Regions from separate parts of the Arthrobacter vasquezii genome, predicted to be linked through region 1. Evidence: riboswitches for the same ligand, from Rfam matches in the RefSeq annotation. Region 1 holds a riboswitch; each other region holds the start of a gene.
What was found. Region 1 has a riboswitch for S-adenosylmethionine ahead of P4U43_RS02935 (rhodanese-like domain-containing protein). Riboswitches for the same ligand answer to the same signal wherever they lie in the genome.
Positions count from the first base shown of each region.

Region 1 (7,103 bases):
AGACCCTGTATGCCTCCGCGGCAATGAAAGCGGCGTTGAAGGTTCCGTGCGGCCCCTAAGATTAACCAGTGACCCTTTCGATTTGGCTGGCGCTGGTCGGCGCCCAGGCGCTCATCAGTTTCACCCCGGGTGCCGGAGCCGTCAACACTATGAGCAACTCGCTCACCGTCGGCTTTCGCCGCTCCATGTGGGGCATCCTCGGCCAGCAGCTGGCACTGCTGGTACACATCGGCGTCGTCGCGGCAGGGGTTGGCCTCCTGGTCGCCGGGTCCCCGCTGGCATTCAGCATCATCCGCTACGCCGGTGCCGCTTACCTGGTTTACCTGGGCATCCGGAAGTTCCTTGAGCCCCTGGTGCCAGCCGAGCAGGCGGCCACGCTCCACGCCGAGGGCGCTGCGTCAATGTTTCGCCGCGGCCTCTGGGTGAACCTGCTCAATCCCAAAGCGATCGTGTTTTTCCTCGCGTTCGTCCCCCAATTCATCCGGCCCGAGCAGGAGCTTTTCGGCCAGTACGGGGTGCTGGCGGGAACCGTCGTCGTTATTGATGTTCTGGTGATGTGGCTGTTCTTCGCCGCCGCTGCACGTTCCTTCAGCCGGTTCACCAGCGGCCCGCGCGGGCAACGCGTCCTCAACCGCACGTTCGGCACCCTGTTCGTGGCCGTGGGTGCGCTGCTGGCATTCGCCTGACGTATGGGTCACAAGTCCGCGAACGCCGTCGCTCCGCTCATCATTGCCGTGGACGGCCGGTCCGGAGCGGGTAAAACCACCCTCGCCGTGGAACTTGTTGCACTGCTGCGCGAACACCACACCGTCAGCCTGTTCCACCTCGAGGACATCTACCCCGGTTGGGACGGCCTGGCCGACGGCATGGAGCGGTACGTCCGCACGGTGCTCACCCCGCTGGCTTCCGGACTGCCCGCCCGGTGGACGGCGTGGGACTGGACAACGAACAACGACGGTGCCACCCATCTCACCCAACCCGCTGACATTGTGGTGGTCGAGGGCGTGGGTGCGGCCTGCGCAGCTGCCCGGGAACTGCTCGACGTGGTGGTGTGGATACACGCTGACGACAATCTCCGCCGGACCAGTGCACTCGTCCGGGACGGCAATACGTATGCGCCGTTCTGGCAGCGTTGGTCCGAACAGGAAGAGCGGTGGCTCGCAACCGACCGGCCCGCGCCCCACGCTGACCTGCTGGTCCAGGGCCATCGCGGCAACGCCGTTCCGGACCAGCTTCGTCGTGCCTTGGCCGGACTGCCGCAGTGTGAATCGCTCATGTCCATGGAGCGTGCCGCACGGCGGGGTCTTACGCTACAGGTTGAGAGCGTCGCAGGGTGTCCGGACGCCGCAGGCGTTTTCTCCACCCTGTATGGCGGAGCTGAGGCCGCTGCCTGGCTGGACAGCTCCGCGGCCCAGGACCCGCAGGGCCGCAGCCGCTTCTCCATCCTGGCTGACGACGGCGGCCGGTTCGGGCAGGTTGCGCAGCACACCTCCGGCGTCACCATGGTCAGCAGCGGCCCGGTTACTGCCCGGATTGCCGGTCCATTTTTCCGCTGGCTCGACGGCGTGTGGGGTCGCCGCGCGGTCCGGTCGCCGGAGGACTATCCGGGGCCGTTCGCACTTGGCTGGCTGGGCTACCTTGGCTACGAGCTGAAGCGTGAAACCGGTGGTTCCGCTCCTGCGCACGGTTCCAGTTCGGTTCCGGATGCTTCGCTGCTCTTCGCGGGGCGTGCCGTCGTCCTTGACCACCGGGAACAGCGCACCTACCTGCTGACCTTGAGCGACGGCTCCCGCGACGCCGACGCCGATGCGTGGCTGGAACGTGCCCGCGCCGTCATGCTTTCCGGGGGCGCTGCTCCGGCGGTGACAAGTCCGGTGGGTGCACCGCGCCCACTGAGTGCACCCCGCTTCACTGCGCGGGACACACGCGAGCCCTACCTGGAGAAAATCCGTGCGGCCAAGGCGGAAATCACGGACGGCAACTCGTATGAGGTGTGCCTGACGACGGCCCTGACCTCACGCGAGGAAACGCCCGTCGACCCATTCGGCATCTACCTCGCCCTGCGAGGCGCCAATCCTGCCCCGTTTGCGCACTACTTCACCTTCCCGGGCTTCGCCGTCGCGAGCACCTCGCCCGAACGATTCCTGCGGCTGGACTCCACCGGCGGAATGCGGGCCGAACCAATCAAAGGAACCCGGCGCCGCTCCCCGGACCCAGCCCAAGACGCCGCCCTCCAGGAGGATCTGCGCACCAGCACGAAGGACCGGGCAGAGAACATCATGATTGTGGACCTGCTCCGCAATGACCTCTCCCACCTTGCAGTCCCCGGCACCGTGACGGTGACCCGGTTGTGCGACATCGAGACCTATGCAACCGTTCACCAGATGGTGAGCACCATCGACGCCCGGCTCCGGCCCGGTTCCTCCCGTGCCGAAGCCGTTGCGGCCGCATTTCCTGCCGGCTCAATGACGGGTGCGCCGAAGATCAGCACCATGGCTATCCTGGACCGGCTCGAGGAAGCACCCCGCGGGGTCTACGCCGGCGCCGCCGGCTACTTTTCCCTCGATGGGGCGGCGGATCTCGCCGTCGTCATCCGCACTCTCGTGCTGGAGGACGACGACGGCGGCACCCGCCTCACACTCGGAGTGGGCGGCGCGATCACTGCGGATTCCGACCCCGCCGAGGAGTGGGACGAGGTCCGGACGAAGGCGTTCGGGGTGCTGTCTGCGCTTGGTTCGAGCTTCCCCAGCTGACGCTGCGATCGAGCGGTTCGCTGAGCGGGCCTTTCGTCCACTTGGCGTCTGTGGAAGCATGGGACGCCCGAGGAAAGTGCAACGAAGGAGAACGGTCATGACTAGCTCCAACGATGAAAACACGCCCAACCTGAACGACGTTCCGGAGCCCGATAACGAGTTCCTTCCCAAGCGCATCCATCAGGGCCATGCGGGGCAGCCTGAACGCCTCGATGACGATGCCCTGGCGGCCGCAACGGAGCAGGAACGGGTCGACGCCGGTCTCATCGACTACGCACCGGACCAGGTTCCGGACGCTGCCGATCCCCTCCCTGCGGAAGCTTCCGATGAAGCAGACTTTGCCCAGCGCGGGCTGAACGAGGACAACGACACGAGCTCCTGACCTGCCCGGTCACTATGCTGATCGCATGACTGTTCTGGTGTTCCTCGACCCCGCCCGTCCCGACGGCCGCATAGCTGACGCAGCACAGCCGCAGCTGATGGTTACCGACACCGGGATCACGCGGGGTGACGGCATCTTCGAAACAATGCTCGCGGTCAACGGCGCTCCCCGGAAGCTGCAGGCCCACCTCGCCCGGCTGGCGACGTCCGCCGATGCGCTGGAACTGAAGATTCCGTCGTCGGACGTGTGGGAACGCGCCATCACCACCGCGCTGGCGGCAGCCGACGACGACGGCGAACTCGTGGTCAAGCTCGTCGCCACCCGGGGCGAACCAGAGGCTGGAGCCACCGCGTGGGTCCAGGTGTCCGCCGTACCGGTCGGGTTGCGCGGCCAGCGGCTGTCGGTCCTCCTGCTTGACCGCGGCTATGACAGCACGGTTGCCCAGCGTGCTCCGTGGCTGCTGATGGGCGCGAAGACCCTTTCCTACGCGGTGAACATGGCGGCGGTCCGCTATGCGCGCTCGCACGGCGCCGACGATGTCATCTTCACCTCGTCTGACGGCAAGGTCCTCGAAGGCCCGACCTCGACAGTCCTGATTGCGCGGGTCATCGACGGCGTCAAGCACCTCATCACGCCCCAGCTTGAGAGCGGGATCCTCCCGGGCACCTCGCAGGGTGCACTGTTTGCGGCGGCGCGTGAGGCAGGTTGGGATTTGGGTTACGGACCGCTCGTGCCGGAAGACCTGTTTGCATCTGACGGCGTCTGGCTGATCTCGAGTGTGCGCCTGCTCGCCGAGGTCGAGTCCATCGACGGAAAGCCGGTGACGGTTTCACCGGAGTTGACCGCGGAGTTGAGCGGTCTCGTAGCGTCCGTTTCCTAGCCCGAGCGTTTATCCCCCAGCCCACCCGCACGTTCCCTGGCCCACTCGTCCGTCTCCTGCCCCACCCGCAAAAGTGCCGGGAATTCGCAGGATCGTGGGGACATCCCCACGAACCTGCCACGCATCGGCACTTTTGGCTCAGGCCTGCCACGCCCCGGCGCCTTTGGCCCGAGTACCACCGGCGTTACCGCACGTTACGGCCCGGCATGGCAGGCATGGCGCCGCCGGTGCTACGTTCATTCCGGAGTAACGAGTGCCAGCGCCAAGCCCTGACTTGCTGGACGGCAACCCTCTTTCACGGCGGGGTGCCTCAGGTGACTACTCGGCACAACGATCACATCCCATGATCACCAGCGTGCACAGCGTGAGGAGACACAATGGCACTGCATTCCAACCCCCATCCCCCGGCGAATTCCCGGCCCGGCAACGGCTATGCCGGCAACATCACCGCACGTGATGCGGTGGAACGCGTCAGCAAGGGCGCCGTGCTGGTGGATGTCCGCACTGTCGAGGAATGGCGGAGCGTCGGCGTTCCCGACCTCACCGACGCCGGGACCGTCCCCCTCTTCCTCGAGTGGACGCGCTCCGACGGCAGCCGTAACGTCTCCTTCCTCAACCAGCTGAACGGGCTCAAGGGCCGCGAACTGCTTTTCCTGTGCCGTTCCGGCGTCCGTTCTGTGGCAGCAGCACAGAATGCCACCGCCGCCGGTCACACTGCCTACAACGTGCTGCACGGATTTGAGGCCGACGGCGGCTGGCGCTCCAGCGGCCTCGCCACCACAGTGCATGCAGAAGAAGCCCCAGAGAGCACGGATACGACAGATCACGCAACGACCACAGGACAGACCGCGATCACAGAACGGACCGGCGCTGCCCGGTCGGCAACGGACCGTGGCGACGCCCGTGAATGAGCACACGCCAGTAAGTGAGCCCGCGCCGTCGTCGTTCTCTCCGGCGGCCAGCCGTGAGCCCATCGCGGGGAACGGCGGCTACCCCCGAATCCAACGCCCGGATGACGACGGCGCTGCCTGGTCACCCGATACCCTCGCGGTACGCGGGGGGCTGGCACGGTCCAACTTCGAGGAGACGTCCGAGGCGCTCTTCCTGAACTCGGGCTTTGTGTATTCCTCTGCTGCGGCGGCGGAGGCAGCCTTCACCGGGGACGTCGACCGCTTTGTATACTCCCGGTACGGCAACCCGACTGTCGCCATGTTCCAGGAGCGGCTTCGCCTGCTCGAGGGTGCGGAGGCGTGCTTCGCCACAGCCAGCGGCATGTCTGCCGTCTTCACCGCGCTCGGTGCCCTCCTGGCCTCGGGCGACCGCGTTGTTGCCTCCCGCAGCCTCTTCGGCTCGTGCTTCGTCATCCTCAACGAGATTCTGCCGCGCTGGGGTGTGGAGACTGTCTTCGTGGACGGCTGGGACCTCGGCCAGTGGCAGGAAGCACTGAGCATTCCCACCACGGCGGTCTTCTTTGAGTCGCCGTCCAATCCGATGCAGGAGATCGTCGATATCCGGGCGGTCGTTGAGCTCGGCCACGCGGCCGGTGCGCAGGTCGTCGTCGACAATGTCTTCGCCACACCGCTGCTGCAGCGGTGTACGGAACTGGGTGCCGACGTCGTCGTCTATTCCGGCACCAAACACATCGACGGGCAGGGCCGGGTGCTGGGCGGCGCGATCCTCGGCCGCAGGGAGTTCATCGAGGGTCCGGTGAAGACACTCATGCGGCACACCGGGCCCGCGCTGTCGTCATTCAATGCCTGGACCCTCCTCAAGGGACTGGAAACCCTTTCCCTGCGGGTGAACCACTCCTCGTCCTCGGCGCTGACCCTCGCCCGCTGGCTTGAAGCCCAACCGGCTGTGAACTGGGTCCGTTACCCGTTGCTCGAATCGCACCCGCAGTTTGATCTCGCTGCCGCCCAGATGACAGCTGGCGGCACGGTGGTGACCTTTGAACTGGATGCACCCGAGGGAAAGGCGAAGGAGCGCGCCTTTGCGCTGCTCGATGCCCTGAAAGTCATCGATATCTCCAATAACCTGGGCGATTCAAAGACGCTGATCACCCACCCTGCTACCACCACACACCGCGCCATGGGTCCTGGAGGGCGTGCCGCAATCGGCTTGACCGACGGCGTCATCCGGCTCTCGGTGGGCCTTGAAGACGTAAGCGACCTGCAGACTGATCTGGGCAAGGCACTCACTTCCTGATGTCTGGGTAGCCTCACTCCGTAACCCAAACGATCGTCCAAGGTTTCCCCAAGAAGGCAGGAGCAATCTTGCTGCTGAGGCACACATCGAGTACGTAGTCTGGGCGGGCGTTTTCAACGCACCCCGATGCGCGTCCCACCAAAAGAAACACCTTTGGAAGGGATGTTCCCATGTCTGTCAGCAGGCGCAATTTCCTGGCGATGGGCGGCTTCGGTGCTCTGGCCGCCGCGACCCTCACCGCTCCCCTGGCCTCCATCAGCGCGAAGTCCGCGCCGGTCCTGGACGGCTCAAAGCTCAAGCCCTATCAGCTCGCGTTCACCCGTCCGCCGTTCCTGGCGCCGTACAAGACGGGAATCAACCCGTTGGACGGGAAACCGCAGAACTTCTACAACGTGACCCAGAAGGCTGCGACGGCCTCCCTTGTTCCGGGACTGAAGACACGCATCCTCGGCTACAACGGGATCTTCCCCGGTCCCACCATTTCCATCGATCAGGGCACGCATGCCGTTGTGACGATGCGGAACCAGTTGCCGAAAGCCCATCCCGACTTCGGGACTCCGATGGCAACGTCGACCCACCTGCACGGTTCAGCGTCCCTGCCGCAATACGACGGCTACGCCTCCGACACCACGCTGCCCGGGTTCCGGAAGGACTACCACTACCCCAACTTCCAACCCGCACGCACACTCTGGTATCACGACCACGGCGTCCATTACACGGCGCAGAACGCATACTCGGGCCTTGTCGCCATGTATCAGATCCACGATCCGGCTGAGCGCGCCTTACTACCGCAGGGCGAATTCGACGTACCGCTCATGGTGAGCGACATCCAGCTGCGCGCCGACGGAAACGCAAACTATGACGACCACAACCACAGTGGCCT
Region 1 is NZ_JAROKN010000004.1:20,434-27,536, forward strand. It holds gene P4U43_RS02915 (LysE family transporter) at 69-686, shown strand; gene pabB (aminodeoxychorismate synthase component I) at 690-2,753, shown strand; gene P4U43_RS02925 (hypothetical protein) at 2,851-3,135, shown strand; gene P4U43_RS02930 (aminodeoxychorismate lyase) at 3,161-4,015, shown strand; SAM riboswitch class IV at 4,261-4,386, shown strand; gene P4U43_RS02935 (rhodanese-like domain-containing protein) at 4,393-4,926, shown strand; gene P4U43_RS02940 (O-succinylhomoserine sulfhydrylase) at 5,015-6,220, shown strand; gene P4U43_RS02945 (multicopper oxidase family protein) at 6,391-7,103, shown strand, end outside.

Region 2 (7,103 bases), on a different contig from region 1:
AACTTGGTGATCGATTCAACCCGGATATGCTCACCTGCCACCGAGCGTGTGAGGTCCGCGAGAACGGAAAAGGTGGTCAGTACAACAGGCCGCGGGTCCTTGTGTGAACTGGTCCGCTCCACAAGTGGGGTGCCACAGCCTGCAAGCACCAACGTTGTCAGGATGAGGAGAACCTGAATCCGAAGTTTCGGCATACCGAAAATATAGCCCGATCACGCTGCTGCCGCCACTGCTCCTGTGCAGCCGGAGCCACGGCACTCGACAGGAGAGCAATCGACAGGGCATGGTGGGCCTAACGGTATGTTGCCGGCAGGGCACGGCGGGACCACTATCAGGAGGTCGGGTTATGAGCGAAGAACCACAACACGAGGAAGTGCCGCGCGAGCACTCTGAACAGCCGGCAGAGGGGGATCGCGCTCAGAATCCCGCCGACACAGGCACTCACTCACAGGACCCGGCTGAGGGTGCAGATTCCGGGCCGGAAACGAACGGGACGGACGCTGAGGGCTAAAGCCGGCCGGCCCGCCAGCAGTAGGTAAGGTACGGCAGCTCGAGGACTGCGTCCGGCTGGTGCCCCAAGTGATCGTGCAGGTACCACGACAGATTGTTTTCCACCTTGGTGCGCACACCGGCTGATGCGTTCTGGTAGTAGGTGCGGGAGCGCGCAAGTTCCACGATGTCCGAGACCGGAAGAACCTGCGTCCATGGAATGACCCTTGACTCCGGCTCCGAAAAGCGCGGACCAAGCATAGGGCGGTAGCTCGGCCGGAAAACGTCTCCGGCATGCATGATGCGGGAGAGTCGGTGTACCCAGGCAACGCTGACGTCCAGCTGATTCCAGACGAGCGCGAATCTTCCCCCCGGCGCCAACACACGTGCGGCCTCCTGGCTTGCCGCAGCAGGATCACACCAGTGCCAGGCCTGGGCGATTGTGAGTACATCAGCGCTCGCCGTTGCGAGTCCCGATGCCTCGGCAGTTCCCTGCACTCTGGCTACGCGCGGGAGTTGTTGTCCGAGGACTGCAAGCATGTCCAGGGATGGGTCAACAGCTGTCACCTCCGGGCAGCGGCGGATGAGCTCCCGGGTGAACTTGCCGGTGCCGGCGCCAACGTCTGCTGCGCGCAACGCTCCGGCGGGTATGAGCCAGTCCACGCTGTCTTGGGGGTAGCCCGGACGCACGCGCTCGTAGCGGTCACTTTCCTGCAGATAGCCCCGCGCCAATTCACGACGGCGGTGCTCGGCGAGGCGCGGACCTCCAACACCCATGTTGGGAACTCCTCGCATGACGGGTACGGAACCCGTCAATTAAAGCACCCGGTTGAAGGCGGCGTCGCGCCGAGGAAGTGCGGTCGCAGCGCTCAGTCGGTTGTGCAGGGCGCGGCGCCGGCAGTTCCCGGCGTGGGCGGAGCCCAGTCAGGGAAAGGGCGGGTCTCGACCGCGGGCACCCAGCGCCCGGCGTCGACCGCATAGTCAGTCCCCAGTCCATCCCGAAGAAGCGAGCGCAAACCGGTCAACAGCCTGTCGACGTCGTCCTGCCGTGATCCGAGCCCGAAACTCGCTCGTAGCGAACCTGACGGCAGGCCCAGCCGCTTCAGCAGCGGATGAGCGCAAAACTTCCCGTCCCGCAGTCCAACCCCGTGTTCTGCGGACAGATATGCGGCGACCAGCCCGGCGTCGTAACCGTGGACAGAGAAGTTCACTACGCCGATCGCATCGGTGCTGTCAGCGAAGATGCGGTGAACTGCTATGCCGGGAAGGTTGGAGAGCCCTTCCACGAGGGCATCCCGCAGCTCTGATTCATGCGCAAGCCAGGCCGGTTCATCCAACCCAGCGATGGCCTCTGTTGCCTTCGCCAGCGCGGCTGCACCGAGCACATTCGGTGACCCGCCCTCATGGCGCGCGGAACCGGTTGCCCAGGACACCGAGTCCACTTTCACAGTCTTCACTGCGCCGCCTCCGGCGAGGTGGGGCCTTCCGGAATCGAGCCAGTCGCCTCTACCGACCAGGACGCCCGCGCCGAAAGGCGCATACAGTTTGTGGCCCGAGAAGGCCGCGTAGTCGATACCGTCGCGGAGCAGATCCAGCCGCCGGTGGGGAGCGAGCTGAGCCGCGTCGACGACGATCCGCGCGCCGTGCGCATGAGCCGCCGCTGCGAACCGGACGATGGGCAGAACTTCTCCGGTGACATTCGACGCACCGGTTACAGCAAGCAGGCTGATTCCTCCGGATGCCAATTCCTCTTCCACAGCGGCGAGCGTTTCCTCGATGGTTCCCGCGGCGACCAGCCCGCGATGGGGAAGCTGCAGCCAGGGCAGCAGATTGGCATGGTGTTCCACGTCGAGGTAGAGGACCTCACCGTCCTCCGGCAGGCATCCAGCCAGGAGGTTCAGCGAATCGGTGGTGTTGCGGGTGAAGATGACCGCATCATCTTCCCGGCCGCCGACGAAGTTCCGCACAGTCCTTCGTGCATTCTCGTAGAGCGAGGTGGAGATTTGCGATGCGTACCCGGCGCCCCGGTGCACACTCGCATAGTAGGGAAGCACGCTCTGCACATAGTCATTGACCTGCTGCAGCGCCGGCGTTGAAGCGGCATAGTCCAGGTTGACGTAACGGACGGCAGTGCCGTCCACCAGCGGCGCCTGCAGCTCAGCGCCCATCACGGACGCCAGCGGTGCAGCGGAGAGTTCGTTCTCAAGAAGTGCGTTGCTCACAGGAGGTACCCCACGTAGGTTCAGGGGACCTGCTTCACCAGGCCCCGCGCTTGCCGAACCACGTTCTGGCCCGGCCAGGTCGTCACCCGGGGCACCCCGCCGCGGAAGGAGGGTTGCCGGCCAGCAAACCGGGGTTTAACGCTGGCACTCGTGACCTAGGAATCCAGACTAAAGCAGGCCGGGAATATCCGGTCCTTGTGTTACGTGTTGGTGTTAAGCGACCACGTCAGACGCCGGTACCTTCCTGAAGCAGATCGTCCAGCGAGGGGTTCAGCCGCTTCAGGACATCATTGTGAAGTGTGCTGTTGGTTGCCAGCGCGTTGCCTCCGAAGGGTCCGTCGGAGCCTTCGAGTGACGTGAAGCGACCGCCGGCTTCCGTGACGATGGGTACCAGCGCGGCCATGTCATACAGGTTCAGCTCAGGTTCGCAGGCGATGTCCACAGCGCCTTCGGCGACAAGGCAGTAGGACCAGAAGTCACCGTAGGCGCGTGTACGCCACACGGATTCGGTGAGCGATACGAATTCGTCAAAGTTGCCGCGCTCTTTCCAGCCGGACAGGTTCGAGTAGGAGAGCGAGGCGTCTTCCAGCCGGGATACGCTCGAAACCCGGAGCCGGCTGGCTGCCGCGAGAGACTTACCCATGAACGCACCGGTGCCCGTTGCAGCCCACCAACGCTTTCCGAGCGCGGGGGCGCTCACAACACCGACGACAGGCCGGCCCTCGTCCACCAATGCAATGAGGGTAGCCCATACCGGTACGCCCCGGACGAAGTTCTTGGTTCCGTCAATAGGATCGATGATCCAGCGCCGCGAGCCGGCGCCGCTGCTGCCGTACTCCTCACCGAGTACGGCATCGCGCGGACGCGCACGCGAGAGTTGCCCGCGGATAGCCTCTTCCGCCGATTTGTCCGCATCCGTGACCGGGGTGAAGTCCGGCTTGGTTTCGACCGCCAGATCCAGCGCCTTGAACCGGGACATGGTCTGGTCGTCTACGGAGTCGGCCATTACATGGGCAAGGCGGAGGTCATCGTTGTAGCTCTGGAGGTTCATACTTTCAACCTATATGGTCAGGGTGCACAGATGCGGGAGGTCCCGATGCGGACGCGCTCAGCGCTGGGCTACGATCGGTTCACGCACGCACAGGAACGGGTGTCATTGAACGGTGTGCTGTTAAACGCAAGAAAGGGGACACCGGCCGAAGCCGATGTCCCCTTTCTTGAAGCGCTAGATCTTGAAGCGCTGAAACTTAGAGAACGGAGACTTAGAGAACGGAGATGTTCTCAGCCTGGGGGCCCTTGGGGCCCTGGGTGGTCTCGAAGCTGACCTTCTGGTTCTCCTCAAGCGAGCGGAAGCCGCCGGAGTTGATTGCGGAGAAGTGAGCGAAAACGTCAGCGCCGCCGTCGTCAGGAGCGATGAATCCAAAGCCCTTTTCAGCGTTGAACCACTTGACTGTACCTGTTGCCATTTTTTTATTCCTTGAGTGTGAGGATCCCCCCGTACTTCGGGGTTCCTGTCGCGGTGTTCATTTCGCCTGCAAAAAAAGCTTTCGAACTCCGGAGAGAAATCAAGGCTTAACATTCGTGCGCAACACAACAACTCCGTTCAGTCTAGCAGGCAATCGGCGCCGTAGTCACATCACTCACTGCATCCCCAGCTCCTTGGCACCCTGGGAAGGTTCGACGCCCGCCCCGAGAAGCCGGCGCAGCGAAGACAGGCGCACCGGACCGGATTCGCCGGCAGCGCCCGACGCGACCCAGCCGTCCAGTCCGCAGTTGACGGCGGCGGCATCGTGGCGGCAGCCCCGCTCGCAGTCCTCGGTGCCGGGTGCAAGATCCGGGAAGGCGGCGAGGATGCGGTCGGCCTCGACATGGGCAAGGCCGAAGGAACGAATGCCCGGAGTGTCGATAATCCACGTACCGGGTGCTGAGTCTGCAGCTTTGAGGGCATAAGCCGATGAGGAGGTATGGCGCCCCCGCCCGGTGACCGCGTTCACTCCGCCCGTCGCCCGATTGGCTCCGGTGAGCGCGTTCACCAGCGTCGACTTGCCCACGCCGGAGTGACCGAGCAGTACGCTCACTTTGCCGTCCAAAAGCTCCTTCAACTGCTCGACGGCGCCGGGCGCGAGGAGCGCTGAGGCGCCGGTAGCGGATGTGGTTTCCACTGCGTCCGGTGTGGACGCAGTCTGGCTGGTGATGATGAGCAGGTCAAGATGTTCGTAATTCGCCAGCAGATCCGACGGATCCTTCAGGTCTGCTTTGGTGACACAGAGGAGGGGCTGAATACCGGCGTCGTAGGCGGCCACCAGCGCGCGGTCGATGAACCCCGTGCGCGGCTCCGGATTCGCGGCCGCAACCACGATCACCAGCTGGTCGGCGTTGGCAACCACAGCGCGTTCCACGGGATCGGTGTCATCCGCGCTGCGGCGAAGCAGCGTGCGTCTTTCCTGAATCCGGACCAGGCGGGCGAGAGTGTCCGGTTCACCGCTCACATCTCCCACCAGCGCCACCAGATCTCCGGCGACGACGGGGGACCGCCTGAGTTCCCGTGCCCGGGCGGCAATGACAACCCGCTCTGCGTTGGTGTCCTCATCCACAACCGCGGTATAGCGTCCGCGGTCCACCGTGATGATTCGTCCGGTCACTGCATCTTCATGAGCCGGACGGTCCTTCGTGCGTGGCCGGGAACCCTTCTTGTTCGGCCGGATCCGAACATCGGATTCATCCCAGGAAGCGGTCCCGCGGCGCGACCCGGCGGATGTCACCGAGAGCCGCTCGGACCAGCGGTGGCAGCGAGTGCCTTCCACAGCTCGGGGAACTGGGGCATGGTCTTGCCGGTGGTCGCAATGTTCTCAATCTCCACGCCGTCCACTGCGAGCCCCAGGATGGCGCCGGCCGTGGCCATCCGATGATCCTCATAGGTGTGGAAAGGACCGCCGTGCAGCGGAGCCGGGCGTATGACCAGGCCGTCAACGGTCTCCTCGACATCACCGCCGAGGCGGGTAATCTCCGCGACGAGGGCGGCGAGCCGGTCAGTCTCGTGCCCGCGCAGGTGTCCAATGCCCGACAATGCCGACGGTGTCCGCGCGAGCGAGCACAGCGCAGCGACGGTCGGCGCCAGCTCGCTGGTGTCGGCCAACTCGGCGCCGGTGATCGTCCCGGTGCCGCGGACCACCAGAGTGGAGTCATCGGTCAGCTCAACCTCGGCGCCCAGCAGGGGGAGTATGGTCAGCCACTTCGCTCCGACCTGAGTGGTGTCCGAAGGCCAGTGCGGCACACGCACGGTGCCGCCGGTAGCGAGGGCAGCGGCGAGGAACGGACCGGCATTGGAGAGGTCAGGCTCGATGCGCACATCGAACGCGCTGATGGTTCCCGGCTCCACCCGCCACGAGTTCGGAATGGAATCGTCGACGACGACGCCGGCCTCCCGCAGCACTGCAACCGTCATGGCGATGTGGTCAAGGCTCGGCACCGGCTTGCCCACATGCTGCAGGTTGAGGCCCTCCGTGAAGCGGGCGCCAACGAGCAGCAGCGCAGAGACAAACTGGGACGAGGCGCTCGCGTCTATCACCAGCGTGCCGCCCTCTACCGCTCCGGTTCCTGCGACCGTGAAGGGCAGGGAGCCGTCGTCGTTCTCGAGCTGTACTCCAAGTTCGCGGAGAGCACTGATGACCGCGCCCATCGGGCGTTTGCGGGCGTGAGGGTCACCGTCAAACGAGGTGCGCCCCGCACGAAGCGCCGCTAGCGGAGGAACAAAGCGCATGACCGTGCCGGCCAGCCCGCAGTCCACGCTCACATCCCCGGACGCGTCGGGCGGAATGGGCGTAACGAGCAAGTCAGGGCCATACGTGCCGTCGCCGTCGAGCTCCTCCACCGTGGCACCCAGCGACCGAAGGGCTTCCACCATCAACAGGGAATCCCGCGAGTGTAACGGTGCGCGCAGCCTGCTCGGGCCGTCCGCAAGCGCAGCGAGAATAAGGTACCGGTTGGTCAGTGACTTCGACGCCGGGACCTCCACTGTTGCATCAACGGGACCGGCTGCGTACGGTGCCGGCCAAAAGGATGTGGCGGACGGTGCGGCGGACAGCGCGCTCATGCTCCTTAGCTGCCCGTGACTTCCGAAGCGGTCTTGCGTACAGCTTTCTCCGCCTTCTTGATGCTCTTGCGGGTGTCATGGCTGAGGGCCAGGGCATTACGGCGCGCATCCTCGGCGAAATGCTCTGCACGCCAGGCCCAGCTCGGCCGGCCGTTGGTGTCCACGGCGGCGAGCAGCACAGCACCGATCAGCGACAGGTTCTTGAGGAGCTGGTTGCGGCGGTCCTTGCGGGTCTTGGACGTGGACGAATCCGCGCTGTTGAACTCAACAACGGCGTTCAGCGTGGACGTGGCGACCAG
Region 2 is NZ_JAROKN010000009.1:36,279-43,381, reverse strand. It holds gene P4U43_RS05955 (metal ABC transporter substrate-binding protein) at 1-194, opposite strand, end outside; gene P4U43_RS05950 (hypothetical protein) at 347-511, shown strand; gene P4U43_RS05945 (class I SAM-dependent methyltransferase) at 508-1,266, opposite strand; gene P4U43_RS05940 (aminotransferase class V-fold PLP-dependent enzyme) at 1,359-2,657, opposite strand; SAM riboswitch class IV at 2,753-2,867, opposite strand; gene hisN (histidinol-phosphatase) at 2,938-3,762, opposite strand; gene P4U43_RS05930 (cold-shock protein) at 3,974-4,177, opposite strand; gene rsgA (ribosome small subunit-dependent GTPase A) at 4,352-5,473, opposite strand; gene aroA (3-phosphoshikimate 1-carboxyvinyltransferase) at 5,470-6,804, opposite strand; gene P4U43_RS05915 (DoxX family protein) at 6,810-7,103, opposite strand, start outside.
Region 2: it holds a riboswitch for S-adenosylmethionine, as region 1 does, so the genes downstream of both, P4U43_RS05940 (aminotransferase class V-fold PLP-dependent enzyme) here and P4U43_RS02935 (rhodanese-like domain-containing protein) in region 1, are expected to answer to the same signal.

Region 3 (7,103 bases), on a different contig from region 1:
GGCGATCCGTCACGCGGTGCTCGAAGAGGTCATTGTGGTGGGCTACCTCTTTGAGCGGCTCCGGGAACTGGGCTGGTCAGTCCCGGTGATTATTGTGACTTCGGCGCTCCTGCGAGGGAGCTATCACCTGTACCAGGGGATCGGCCCGTTCATCGGGAACGTGATCATGGGGCTGATCTTCGGCTACGCCTACACGCGCACCAAGCGGGTGATGCCCCTGGTGATAGCGCATGCGCTGCTGGACATTGCAGGCTTTGTCGGCTTCGCGCTCTTCGGCCCGGCTATCGGCATCGGAAGCTAACCCCCGGCCACGCGGCCTGGGGAACCAGCGTCCGAAAGAACCAATTAGATCCGGACCGCACCCTTCGGGGTTTCGAACGCTACCGACATGATGCCGGGCGTGCCGTTGGGGGCGATCCACTCGACGTCGACGTCGTCCAACGGGTGGGTGACGGGCGTTCCGAGCCACTCTGTGACGCGCTCTGCCGACCCGGCGATGGTGAGCGCGCTGAGGCGCACGGACGCGGTGCGCGCCTGGGATGGGTGGAGGGACTCCGTGCCTTCATCCCAGCGGATCATGTAGGGGACCTGAGGGTCAGCGATGAGGCCCTTGATGCCGATCTGCTGCCAGGTCAGCTCCTGCCCGTCCGGGAATTTGCGGTTACCGGGGACGGCGCTGCGGCCAAGGCGGTCCTCGAACGGGGCGAGGTCATCAACGGCTACGCACCAGCCCATCCAGCCGCCGCCGGCCTCGGACCGTGCCCGCACCGCCTGGCCAAATGGAGCCTTGTCCGAGGCTGGGTGGTCAAGGACCTCGACTACCTCGAGGTACTGGCCGTTGACCAACGGAAAAATCATGTTGCGGGTGCCAAACCGCGGGTGGATTCCACCCTTCACGAATTCAACTCCGAGGGCGTCGGAAATCCGTTCCGCAGTAGCAGTCAGTCCGTCAGGTTCGCAGGCATAAGACACATGATCCAGGCGCATGGCCCCATTTTGGCACTTTGTGATGGAGGCCTCGACTAAGGGTTACCTAAGTCACACCGCGGGCGACGATGTTCCAAGCAAAACCCAAGGTCAGAGCCGGATAGTTGCTTCACACAGGGAGCCCGGTTCCGAGACCGCCGGAGTTTCCTGCCAGGGACGCCCACTGGGTGTCCCCCTTGAGTGGGGCCGACCGTTTTCCCATAGACGCCGAACGGCCCCACTCAAGCATCCTCTGCCGCACGCGCGCCTTTCACGGCTACTACGCCAGCCGGCTTCATTTCACGGCGAGTCACACAAGTTGCCCTCACCCGCGCTGGTCAGGTTTCCTAATACGAGGTAACGAGTGACAGTGCGGCAGGTTCCACCCGCCATCAGCCCCGGCTTGCTGTCCGGCAACCCTCCCTCGCGGCGGGGTGCCCCGGGTGAAGACCAGGCCCTGCATGCAGTGCAGGAGCAAGCGCGATTCAGTGAGGCGGCAGGGTTTTGACAGGCATCACCACAGCGGTTCCGCAGCCGGAAGCGGGGCTGGTTGACGGCGTCGTCGTGCAACGGTTCCGGATTGGCCCGTTGGCGCTGGAAACAGGCGGCCATTTGCCCGATGTCGTCCTCGCCTACGAGACCTGGGGCACGCTCAATGCCGATGCCTCCAATGCGGTGCTGATCGAGCACGCACTCACCGGCAGCTCACATGTAGCGCGGGGCGAGTCCTCCGAGGATGGCTGGTGGGACGGGTTGGTGGGTCCGGGCAGAACCATCGACACGAACCGCTACTTCGTGGTGTCCATCAATATGCTGGGCGGCTGTTACGGATCCACGGGGCCGGCGTCGCTTGATCCGGAGGGCAAGCCGTGGGGTTCGCGTTTCCCCTTCGTCACCATCCGCGATTCCGTGCGTGCCGAGGCACTGCTCGCAGACCTGCTGGGCATCTCCTCCTGGCACTCCGTGCTGGGTGGGTCAATGGGAGGCGCGAGGGCTCTTGAGTGGGCTGTCACCTATCCCGGGCGGGTGCAACGGTGCGCCGTCATCGCGTGCGGAGCAGCGAGCACCGCGGAGCAGATCGCCTTCGCGCAGGCCCAGGTGCAGGCCATTCGCCTCGACCCGCGGTTCACCGGCGGCGACTACTACGGAAGCGCCGGTCCCGAGGATGGGTTGGGCCTTGCCCGGCGCATCGCGCACATCACCTACCGTTCGGAGGCGGAACTCGTACACCGGTTCGGTCGGGCAGCGCAGGGTATGGAAGAGCCTTTTGGGTCGTCGGTGCCGGGCGGGCGCGGCCGCTACCAGGTGGAGAGCTACCTGGACCATCAGGCGGAAAAGCTGGTCCGGCGGTTTGACGCCAACAGCTACGTCATCCTCACTGAAGCGCTCATGAGCCACGACGTTGCCCGTGACCGGGGGAGCCTCAGCACTGCACTCGCAGCTGCCTCGGCAGAGTTCTTCGTCGCGGCGGTGGATTCGGATCGCCTCTACTGGCCTCGCCAGTCCGTTGAACTGGCGTCCGCATTGCCCGGGAACGTTGCCGTCCACACCATTGAATCTCCCATCGGCCACGATGCCTTCCTCACCGAGATTGCGCAGCTTGAGCCCGCGCTGGCAGCAGCGTTCTATAGCAACACCGACGACGGCGATGTCAAGGAGAGCGCCTCAGCGCTACGGTTGCGCGCGGGCTGAGTCGCAGCCTGCCGCAGCACGCAGCCGGCACAGTTCAACATGCCACTATGGAGCTATGACGAATTTTTCCTCGACTGACGGTTCTGCTGCGCCCTCCTCCGCCTCCTCCTCCGCCTCCGCCTCCGCCCCCGAGACCGGGCCCGGGACCGGCCCGGCCTCGACCGCACCGACTGTCGTCTGGTCGAAGCCCGAAGACGAGCGCTCCGGCTCGCCGCTGCTGGTGCTGCTGCACGGACACATGGCCAACGAAGAAGACCTCATGGGTATCCTCGACTTCCTGCCCGACGAGTTCACCGTGGCATCCGTACGTGCGCCCGTCGCCCTGGGAGCAGGTTTCACCTGGTTCCCGCTGATGCAGGACGCCGCCTATTCGGTCGACAAGGTCACCGCCGCCGTCCAGGACGTCATTGACTGGGTCGACTCCATCAAGCAGTCGCACTCGAGCGTCACCCTGCTCGGCTTCTCGATGGGCATGGCAGTGGCAAGCTCCATGCTGCGTGCCCGGCCCGCAGACTACGCGGCCGTCGTCGGGCTCTCAGGGTTTGTTGTGCCGACCGACGGCAGCACGTTCTTCAACGACAGCGCGCTTGTTGCGAAGCCAGTGCCGTTCTTCTGGGGCCGGGATCAGGAAGACCCGGTCATTCCCGCCGATCGAATCGAGTTCACCCACGGCTGGCTGAACCGCCACACCAAGCTCACCAAGGTGCTCTACGCGGGCATGTACCACAGCATCAACGCACAGGAACTGGGACATGTGCGGGAATTTCTGCAGATGGTGGTGCCCGGCGTCAGCCGGACACCACTGTCACGGTAACGCCGTTACGGTGGCGGGTTAGACTCCCGAATGTGAAGAAAGAAACGCTCTGGGACGCAGGAAAACGCGCGGACCCCAACAGGTCAGCCGCCTACATCCAGCGTTTTGAACAGCTGATATCCGAGGGTGCGGACTTACACGGGGAAGCCCGGTGCGTCGACGCAATGGCTCCCCGAAATGCGCGTATTCTCGACGCCGGCTGCGGGCAAGGCCGGGTTGGCGGGGAACTGGCGCTGCGTGGCCATTCCGTGGTGGGAGTTGACGCGGACGCCCAGTTGGTCGAAGCGGCGAGGGCAGCCCACCCAGGGCCTGTGTGGCTGGTGGGAGACTTGACAGAGCTGGATCTGCCGGCCCGCGGAGTGGCTAAGTCCTTTGACGTGATTGTCTGCGCAGGAAACGTCCTCGCCTTCCTTGCTCCGGGCACGGCGCCACAGGTTCTTGCACGCCTGCATCGCCACCTGGCGCGCGGTGGACGCCTGATCGTCGGGTTCGGCGCCGGGCGCGGCTACACCTTCGACCGGTTTTTCACTGACGTCGCCGGCGCCGGCTTCTCCGTCTCCTTGCGCCTGGCCACGTGGGATCTTCAGGCCTGGACGCCAACATCGGACTTTCTCGTTGCGGTGTGCGAAGCCGAAGCCCGCGATGCCTGCGTTATCCCTGCACCACTGTCACGGTAACGCCGTTCACCGTCACGGAATCACCGGGATGAATCTGGCGTCCCCGGCGATCCTCGATCTCACCGTTGACTTTCACCAGGCCGTTCTCGATGAGTTCCTTGGCCTCCACCCCATCCTCGGCAAGATTGGCCAGCTTGACCAACTGGCCCAGCCGGATCATCGAGTCACGGATAGGCACTTCAGTGGCGGCGCTGGTCTCATCGTTTATGCTCATGGTTACATTCTGCCCGCCGGAAGTGACCGGCCGGAACAGGTCAGTGCCCTAGGGTTTAACGGGTGTCTCGAGCCCCCCACCTTCCCGCCGTCATCGGCCTCCCGCTGGCAATATCCTCCGGCGTAGCCATTCCGCTTCAAAGCAGGATCAACGGAGCACTGGGGCAAACGCTCGACGACGGACTTGCAGCCGCGCTCATCAGTTTCGGTACCGGATTGGTGCTGATGATCCTGATCTCGTTGCTGCTTCCGCGCGGACGGGCGGGCCTCGGCCAGCTGATCCCTGCCGTGCGGCAGCGGCGGTTTCCCCGCATCTACCTGGCCGCAGGGACCATCGGTGCGTTGTTTGTTTTCTCGCAGGCGCTCACCATCTCGGTCCTTGGAGTCGCGCTCTTTACGGTCGCCGCGGTCATGGGCCAGACGCTGAGCGGACTCGCCGTGGACAGGCTCGGGATCGGACCCGGCGGGCGGCGCATAATCACCATCATGCGGGTAATCGGCGTGACGCTGACGGTCGCGGCAGTTATCTGGGCAGTCTCACCCCGCCTCGGCGGAACAGGTACGACGGCGGCACTCATCCTTCCGCTCCTGCTTCCCATCGCAGCCGGCATCCTGGTGAGCTTCCAACAAGCCATGAACGGAACCGCCGCCGTGCAGTACGGCACACCCATTACCGCCACCCTGATGAACTTCATTGCCGGATCGGTCGTGCTCCTCGCCGCCTGGCTAGTGAAACTGGTGCTCACCGGCCCTCCTGAACCGCTGCCGGAAGAGTGGTGGTATTACCTGGGCGGGCCGATGGGATGCATCTTCATCGGTATCGGCGCCCTCCTGGTGCGATCCCTGGGTGTGCTGCTCACCGGCCTCGGAATGATCGCAGGCCAGCTGCTGGGTTCGCTGGCACTGGACCTTGTGCTCCCCACACCGGGGACCGTCGTCGTCTTCGCCACCGTGGCGGGACCGATCCTCGCGCTGGGGGCCATCATCCTGACCACGCTGCCCTGGAACCGGCGCCTGCTGCGACACTGATCCAGGAAAAGATCGCAGGCAACGAGAAGGCGGGTCGGGACCACCCGAAAGAAGTGGTCCCGACCCGCCTTTGGCTAGCCCGGGATACTACCGGTCGGCCAGTTCGGAATCGTGGTCATGCTCCGGGTGGAGCCCGCCGCCGCTTTCGGTGCCGCCGCCCAGCGGGTTGCCTTCGAAGCCGCCCTTTTGCTTGAAGTTACCCTTCACGTTGTCTCCAACGCCGTTCACCGCTGTCGTGTTCATGGCGTAGGTGAGGGTCAGATGAGCAATCGCATCGCTCATCTGGTCCAGTGACTCAACGCTGACGTTGCTCAGGTCATCACATTCTGCGTGGTAGCAGGCATCGTAGGGTTCGCCGGCAACGCCACCGAACAGTTCTGCCTGCTCCTCGGTCTTGATGCCCTCTGCACCGGTGAACAGTCCGCCTGCGGGAATGCCCTCTGCAATGAATGGTCCGTAATCACTACGTCCGCTGAACGCTGTTTCACCTGAGGCCAGTCCCTCAGCTGCGAAGTAGTCGTGGAAATCCTGCTCGATCTGACCGGATCCCGCAGGACCCTCAGCAGCGCCGGGACCGACAGGGAAGGCCGAGTTGTCACCGTCGTACACGAAGCGGCCAAAGTTGGCGGAGCCGATCATGTCGAAGTTCAGGTACAGCCCAACCCTGTCCAGCTCTCCCGTCTCCGCGAGGTCTGCGACATAGTGCTCAGCGCCGAGGAGTCCCTGTTCTTCTGCACCCCACCAGGCAAAGCGGACCTTGTTTGCAGTCTTGACCTTCTGCATCGATTCCGCGACCGCAAGGATTGCGGCGCTACCCGTGCCGTTGTCATTGATGCCGGCACCGGCCACCACGCTGTCGAGGTGAGCGCCGACCATCACCACATTGTCGGCGTCGCCGGTTGCGGTTTCCGCAAGCACGTTGTAAGTCGCGCGGTTCTCGGAGACGGTGTCCACCGTCACTGTGCCCGTGACGTTCTCGCCGATCAGGCTTACGCCCACGTCGAAGCTTGCTCCCAGGACCGGAATATCGATTCCCGGCGCCCCGAGGGTGCCGTTGATCGGACCGGTGCTGCCTTCCGATCCGGCATTAAAAATGACGACGGCGGTGGCCCCGGCTGCTTCTGCGTTGCTGGCCTTCTGCGCGAACGAACAACTGCCACGCTGTATCAGCGCAATTGATCCGGCTGCGAATCCATCGAAGTCGGTGGCTTCACACCCGCTGGTGTTGGCGCCGGCGGTACCGGTGGTGTCGACGGCGGTGATAGCGCCCACCGCTTCTCCTGCCCCGGAATAGGTCATGGTCGCGAAGGATTCCGCTGCGTAAACCTGTGATTCCGGGCTGATCTGGGTGAGGACCGAAGGGCTCAGCTGCTGGAAGTACGGGAACATGAATTCCTGCACAACGGGGGAGTACCCAGCAGCCTGGAGCTTCCCGACCACGTAGGCCACGGAGTCGTCATATCCCGGGGTTCCGGATGCCCGGGTGCCGTCATTGGCATCGGCGATCGCGTCCAGGGATTCAAGATGACCGACCACCCGGTCAACCGAGACGGCGGCGCGGAGCTTTTCAGAGGTGTTGTTGTTGCTGTTCTCGTGGGTTGGCCCGGCAGTTGCCGCCAGCCCTCCCGAGGCAACGAGCGCGAGTCCACCGGCAAATGCAAGCGATGCTCGCCGAAAATGGGCGCGCTTAAGTAGAGCGTTTGGGATCACCG
Region 3 is NZ_JAROKN010000065.1:2,047-9,149, forward strand. It holds gene P4U43_RS15615 (CPBP family intramembrane glutamic endopeptidase) at 1-301, shown strand, start outside; gene P4U43_RS15620 (VOC family protein) at 346-987, opposite strand; SAM riboswitch class IV at 1,323-1,453, shown strand; gene metX (homoserine O-acetyltransferase MetX) at 1,471-2,658, shown strand; gene P4U43_RS15630 (alpha/beta hydrolase) at 2,714-3,472, shown strand; gene P4U43_RS15635 (class I SAM-dependent methyltransferase) at 3,505-4,149, shown strand; gene P4U43_RS15640 (RNA-binding S4 domain-containing protein) at 4,124-4,363, opposite strand; gene P4U43_RS15645 (DMT family transporter) at 4,426-5,391, shown strand; gene P4U43_RS15650 (M28 family peptidase) at 5,479-7,101, opposite strand.
Region 3: it holds a riboswitch for S-adenosylmethionine, as region 1 does, so the genes downstream of both, metX (homoserine O-acetyltransferase MetX) here and P4U43_RS02935 (rhodanese-like domain-containing protein) in region 1, are expected to answer to the same signal.

Region 4 (7,103 bases), on a different contig from region 1:
ACATGGTCTGCTGCAGAGCGAGCGAGTGGGTCTGGGCGAAAGCATCGAGGAAGATCTTGCGAACGCTGGCGTACACCGCGTTGAAGTCGATGTCCGTGGTATTTGCTGCGTAGCGCCAACGGGCGGTCACATCGGTCGCGAGGATGCGGTCCGTGGTTTCCTGCAGAGTGGTGTACTGATCCCGCGGGAACCCGTGGAACTCAGAGCCGGTCGACTTCAATACGGTCAGATCCTCGATTCCGGCGACGATGTGGCGCGTGCCGTTCTCAATGAGCAGCACAGCCGTGCGGGTTTCCGACTTGTTGCGCGAGAACGCGTGATCGTGGTCGCTGATGCGGTCCCAGAAGTACTGCTCCGCCTCCCAGCGTCCGCCGGAAACCCAGTCGAAGCTTTCGGTGAAGTGCTTGCCGAGGCGCAGGAGGAACTGCTCAGGAGAGCCAATACCTTCACGGGAGAACGCGTACACCGTGTTCTTCTGCGTGTCTGTGGCAACAACGTGTGAGTTGTCTCCCTCGGTGTGGGCGGTCTCGAAGTCGCCGTGCAGCTGTGAGGTGACGTTCAGGTCCTCGATCTGGTGCCGCGCAGTGTCGCGGGTGATCTTCACGAGCCTGCATTCGGCCTTGCCGTACTGGTTCCGACCCAGGACGATGCGGCCGCTGTTGCCCGCGGTGTTCTCGTTGGTGTTGGCGTTTGTTTCGATGGTCGGTGTCGTCATTGTCAGCTTCCTCGGTAGGTGGAATAGGCGAAGGGACTAATCAGGAGCGGCACGTGATAGTGCTGCGCCGGGTCGGTAAGTTCAAAAATCAGTGAAACGGAGGGGAAGAATGTTTCCGTGCCGGTCGCCGCAAAGTAGGTGCCGGTCTGGAAGTCAATCCGGTAAGTGCCCGCCTCCAGCGCTTCAGGGCCCAGGGAGGTGATGCGGCCGTCGTCGTCGGTGTTTCCCTCCCCGATGTCCTCCCAACCATCCGCACCCAGCCGGTGCAGTGCGGCAGCAACGCCGGCGGCGGGACGTCCCGTACCGGTGTCGAGCACGTGGGTGGTTATGTGGCTGCGGCTCATGCTGCGAGGACCCCCTTGAGTCGAAGGATGGCGATTTCACGCAGTTGCTGGGCGATGATCTCCAGCTCCAGCGCGGGCGTATTCTGCAGCCGCTCATCGAGAGCGGCGAGGATGTCCTCGGCGCTTCGACCGGCGGCCCGGATGAGGAAAACCCTCCCGAACTTCTCCTCGTAGGCACGGTTGCCTGCCTGGAGCGCGGTCTGGGTTTCGACGGCGGTGCTGACGCCGGCCTGCTCACCACGCGACATGGTGGCTTCAGTGGTATTCCCCTGCGCCCGGTCACCGATGCGCGGGTGATGCGCCAGGGCGCCGTCGATCTCGGCTTCCGTCCAGGGATAGGCTGCCTTTTCGGCGAACGCAATCAGGTCGGCTTCCGAGGAGAAGGGCCGCGCGTCCACGATGGCCTCAACCCAGCGCGGGATGTCAACGCATGGCGTGAGTTGGGCAGCGGCCACTTCGGGGGTACAGGTATTGAGGGTTGCAAGAGGCATGGGTGTCAGCTTTCTATGAAGCGCTATCGCCAGCGCTGAACACCCTTACCCTCGAACGAATTCGATTTGACTCGATGTTTCCGGCGACAGTCCAGGAACCGTGTGGCTCTGGTTCAGTTTCTATATGGTGGAATTTTTATTCCGATTTCATTGTAGCCCTGATCACATGGTAACTGTCAAGCGTTACCTGGATCACATGATAGAGCTGCTTCCCTGCACCAGCCCACCACCGCGTAAATGGTGGAAGATGGGCCTATGGATGCCACCGCCGCATTGAATGAGATCGCCTTCTGGCTGGAACGGGAACTGGCTCCGAGTTTCAAGGTTCAGGCGTTCCGCAAGGCCGCAGCGGCCATTGCCGAGCTGGAGCCCGACGAACTCGCACAACGCGCCCGCGACGGCCGGCTCAAGCGGATGAAGGGCATCGGAGCGCGCTCCCATGAGGTCATCACCCAAGCGCTCAACGGTGAAGTGCCGGCCTATCTCGCCGACCTCCGCGAGCGCTCGAAAGAAGCCCTGGCCAGCGGCGGGTCGGAGCTGAGGGCCCTCCTCCGCGGTGACCTGCACAGTCACAGCGACTGGTCCGACGGCGGGAGTCCCATCCCGCTCATGGTCGACGCCGCGCGTGCGCTCAATCATGAATACCTGGCGCTCACGGACCACTCCCCCACCCTGAAGATCGCGAACGGCCTGAGCGCGGAGCGCCTCACGGAGCAACTCCAGATCGTGGACCAGATCAACAACGACGACGGCGGCAACGGCTTCCGCCTTTTGAAGGGCATCGAGGTGGACATCCTTGAAGACGGAACACTGGATCAGTCGCCGGAGATGCTCGATGAGCTGGACATCGTTGTCGCCAGTGTCCACTCCAAGCTGCGCTCCGACCGCCGCACCATGACCGCACGCATGCTGGGCGGCATTCGCGATCCCCATACCAACGTCCTTGGCCACTGCACGGGCCGTCTTGTCCAGGGTTCCCGCGGCCAGCGTCCACAGTCCGAGTTCGACGCCCGGAAGGTGTTCACCGCCTGTGCCGAGAACAACGTAGCGGTGGAAATCAATTCACGTCCCGAGCGGCAGGATCCGCCGGATGACCTGATCCAGCTGGCACTCGAAGCCGGGTGTCTCTTCAGCATCGACAGCGACGCGCACGCCCCCGGTCAGCTGGATTTCCTCCAGTACGGGGCGGAGCGCGCCGAAACAAACGGCGTGCCGGCGGACCGCATCATTACGACGTGGCCGTTGGACAAGCTGCTCGCCTGGGCGCGCTCCTGAGAGCTTCCCAAGCTCCTTAGGCGTCCAGGAATTCCTTGGCTGCCCTGAAACCGGCTTCAAGGTCCGCCAGAATGTCATCAATGTGTTCAATACCCACTGAGAGCCGCACCAGCCCGGGGTTAACGCCGGCAATGACCTGCTGCTCCGGCGATAGCTGGCTATGGGTGGTCGACGCCGGGTGGATCACCAGCGAGCGCACGTCGCCGAGGTTCGCCACATGCGAGTGCAGGTCAAGGGCATCGACGAAGCGCTTCCCGGCCTCCGCACCGCCGGCCAGGTTGAAGGAAACGATGGCGCCGATTCCCTTCGGGCCGTACGTGCGTCCGCGCTCATACCAGGGGCTTGAGGGCAGCCCGGCATAGGCAACCGACTCGACATCCTCACGCGCTTCCAGCCACTGAGCCACTTCGACAGCATTGGAGACGTGCCGCTCCATCCGCAGGCTCAGGGTCTCCAGGCCCTGGGCGATCAGGAACGCGTTGAACGGGGATACCGCCGAGCCGAGGTCACGCAGCAACTGGACTCTGGCCTTGAGGATGTAGGACAGGTTGGCCCCGAGGGCGCCGTCCGCACCCAGATCCCGTGCGTACACCAGACCGTTGTATGTCGGGTCCGGCGTATTGAAGCCCGGGAAACGGTTGGGATCCTTGCCGAAATCAAACTTTCCCGAGTCAACGATGACGCCGGCGATCGCCGTACCGTGGCCGCCCAGGTACTTGGTGGCCGAATGGACAACAATGTCCGCGCCCCACTCCAGGGGCCGGATGAGGTAAGGGGTGGCAAGGGTGTTGTCCACGATCAGCGGCACACCGGCGTCGTGAGCGGTCCGGGACACGCCCTCAATGTCGAGTACGTCCTGCCGCGGGTTGGAGACGACCTCCGCAAAGAACAGCTTGGTGTTGGGCTGCACAGCGTCCCGCCACTGGTCCAGATTGTCCGGATCCGCCACGAAGGTGACCGAAATGCCGAACTTCTTCAGCGTATGGGCCAGCAGGTTGTAGGTTCCGCCGTACAGGCTCGGACTGGCGACGACGTGATCGCCGGCCTCCGCGACATTCAGGATCGCGAAGGTCTCCGCCGCCTGACCTGAGCTGAGCAGCAGCGCGCCCAGCCCGCCTTCAAGGCTGGCGATCCGCTGCTCAACGGCATCCTGGGTGGGGTTGCCGATCCGCGTGTAGATGGGAGCGAGTTCGGCAAGGGCAAAGCGGTTGGCAGCGCTTTCGGCACTGGGAAAGACGAACGACGTGGTCTGGTAGATCGGCAGAGCACGGGCACCGGTGGCGCTGTCCGGTTCCTGACCGGCGTGGATCTGGCGGGTTTCGAAAGACCATTGGTTGGACATTCAAGGCTCCTTTGGCATGGGCCCGGCATGGTGGGAGCACCGCGGGCCGCGCTTGCCGTCCGGCTGGTGCCGGGCGGCCAGGTCTTCACCCGGAGCACCCCACCGCAGCTGGAGGGTTGCTGGCCAGCAAGCCGGGGCTTGGTGCTGGCGCTCATGACCACGGCCAGTGTAGGCACAGGAGTATCACGCCGCACGAAGATGACGTTCCATGTAATCCACCCGTTGAGTTGCAGAAGTTTTTGTCGCCTAGTTGCAGGTAAAAGTGTTTCCAGGCCGCAACTAGGCGACAAAAACGTCAGGGGAGGGTGAGGAGTGCGTACTTCTCGATTGCCTGGCGTGGTGCGTCTGCGTCTACCTCTCCCCGCTTCGCGAGGAGCTGAAGAGTGCGTACGACGACGGAGGCTGGGTCGATCTTGAAGTACCGCCTGGCTGCGGCGCGTGTGTCGGAAAAGCCGAACCCGTCCGCTCCGAGTGTGGCGAAGTCCTGCGGCAGGAACTGGCGGATTTGATCCGGAACAGCCTTCATGTAGTCGGTGACGGCCACGATCGGTCCGGGTGCGTCCCCAAGCTGCTGGGTGACGAAGGGAACGCGGGCCTCTGCATCGGGGTTGAGGAAGGCCTCCTCCTCGGCGGCGAGTGCGTCACGCCGCAGCTCCGTCCACGAAGTCACCGACCACACATCGGCCGAAACACCCCAGTGGTCTGCCAGGAGTTCCTGCGCCTCGAGCGCCCACGGGACGGCCACGCCGGAGGCGAGGATCTGCGCCTTCGGCCGGCCGCCGTCGTCGTTGCCGGGCTTCAGCCTGTACACGCCGCGCACCACGGCGTCGGCATCCAACCCGGCGGGAAGCGGCGGCTGGATGATCGGCTCGTTGTAGACGGTCAGGTAGTACATGACGTTTCGATCGTCGGAATTCGCGCCGTACATGCGCTCCAGTCCTGCACGCATGATGATGCCGAGTTCATACCCGTAGGCCGGGTCGTAGGTGATGACGGCGGGGTTGGTGGAGGCAAGGATGGGTGAGTGTCCGTCGGCGTGTTGGAGGCCTTCGCCGGTGAGGGTGGTACGGCCTGCGGTGGCGCCGATGATGAACCCGCGGGTCATCTGGTCACCGGCTGCCCAGAAGGAATCTCCCGTGCGCTGGAATCCGAACATCGAGTAGAACACGTAGATCGGAATCAGCGGCTCGCCCTGCGTGGCGTACGCCGTGCCAGCCGCGGTGAACGCAGCAACTGATCCGGCTTCATTGATGCCGGCGTGGAGGATTTGGCCTTGAATCGATTCCTTGTACGCGAGAACCAACTCCCGGTCTACCGAGAGGTAGTTCTGGCCCTTGGGGTTGTAGATCTTCGCTGTCGGGAAAAAGGCGTCCATGCCGAAGGTTCTGGACTCATCCGGAACAATGGGGACAATCCGGGACCCCAGCCCTTTCTCCCGCATGAGATCTTTCAGAAGGCGGACGAAAGCCATCGTTGTGGCGGCCTGCTGCTTCCCCGAGCCCCGGTTCGCAACCTCGTACGCCTTGTCCCCCGGCAGCTCCAGTGCCGCCGCCTCGGTACGGCGTTCAGGAACAAATCCGCCGAGGGTACGGCGCCGGTCCAGGAGGTATTTGATTTCGGGGGAGTCGGGTCCAGGGTGGTAGTAGGGCGCGTTGTAGAGGTCGGCTTCGAGTGCTTCGTCGGGGATGGGGATGCGCAGGTGGTCGCGGAAGTCCTTGAGGTCCTGAAGGGTGAGTTTCTTCATCTGGTGGGTCGCGTTACGGCCCTCGAAGTGTGAACCCAACCCGTACCCCTTGACCGTTTTGGCCAGAATCACGGTCGGTTTGCCCTTGAACTCCGTGGCGGCCTTGTACGCCGCGTACACCTTCCGGTAATCATGCCCGCCGCGCTTGAGTCCCCACACCTGCGCATCTTCCATATCCGCCACGAGGTCCTTGGTGGCCGGGGTCTTCCCGAAGAAGTGATCGCGCACAAACCCACCGGATTCTGCCTTGTAGGTCTGGTAATCCCCGTCAGCGGTCTCGTTCATGATCTTCACCAGATCCCCGGTGGTGTCTTTGGCGAGCAGGTCATCCCACTCCCGGCCCCACACCACCTTGATCACGTTCCACCCGGCACCGCGGAAGAACGCCTCGAGTTCCTGCATGATCTTCCCGTTACCACGCACTGGCCCGTCCAGGCGCTGCAGGTTGCAGTTGATCACAAAGTTCAGGTTGTCCAGATTCTCATTGGCCGCCAACTGCAACAACCCACGCGATTCGGGCTCATCCATCTCCCCATCCCCCAGGAACGCCCACACCTGCTGATCACTGGTGTCTTTCAACCCGCGGTTCTGCAGATACCGGTTGGACTGCGCCTGATAGATCGCGTTCATCGGCCCGATCCCCATCGACACCGTCGGGAACTCCCAGAACTCCGGCATCAACCTAGGGTGCGGATACGAGGACAACGCATGACCGGCCTTGGACTTCTCCTGCCGGAACCCGTCCAGATCCTCCTCGGTCAGCCGGCCCTCCAGGAACGCCCGCGCATACATCCCCGGCGACGCGTGCCCCTGAAAGAACACCTGATCCCCACCACTGGGGTGGTCCTTACCCTTGAAGAAATGATTGAACCCCACCTCATACAGGGTCGCCGCACCCGCATACGTGGAAATATGGCCGCCCACACCGATCTCCGGACGCTGCGCCCGATGCACCATCACCGCAGCATTCCACCGCATCCACGCCCGGTACTTCCGCTCGATCTCCTCATCCCCAGGGAACTCAGGCTCCTCATCGACCGGAATCGAGTTCACATAATCAGTAGTCACAACACTGGGAAGACCCACCGACCGGCCACCAGCACGCGCCAGCAAACGCCCCAAAACATCACGGGCACGATCAGAACCACGCTGATCAATCAACTGATCAAAGGACTCAATCCACTCAGCCGTC
Region 4 is NZ_JAROKN010000005.1:111,664-118,766, forward strand. It holds gene pucL (factor-independent urate hydroxylase) at 1-715, opposite strand, end outside; gene uraH (hydroxyisourate hydrolase) at 718-1,059, opposite strand; gene uraD (2-oxo-4-hydroxy-4-carboxy-5-ureidoimidazoline decarboxylase) at 1,056-1,550, opposite strand; gene P4U43_RS04100 (PHP domain-containing protein) at 1,806-2,825, shown strand; gene P4U43_RS04105 (bifunctional o-acetylhomoserine/o-acetylserine sulfhydrylase) at 2,842-4,167, opposite strand; SAM riboswitch class IV at 4,211-4,326, opposite strand; gene aceE (pyruvate dehydrogenase (acetyl-transferring), homodimeric type) at 4,463-7,103, opposite strand, start outside.
Region 4: it holds a riboswitch for S-adenosylmethionine, as region 1 does, so the genes downstream of both, P4U43_RS04105 (bifunctional o-acetylhomoserine/o-acetylserine sulfhydrylase) here and P4U43_RS02935 (rhodanese-like domain-containing protein) in region 1, are expected to answer to the same signal.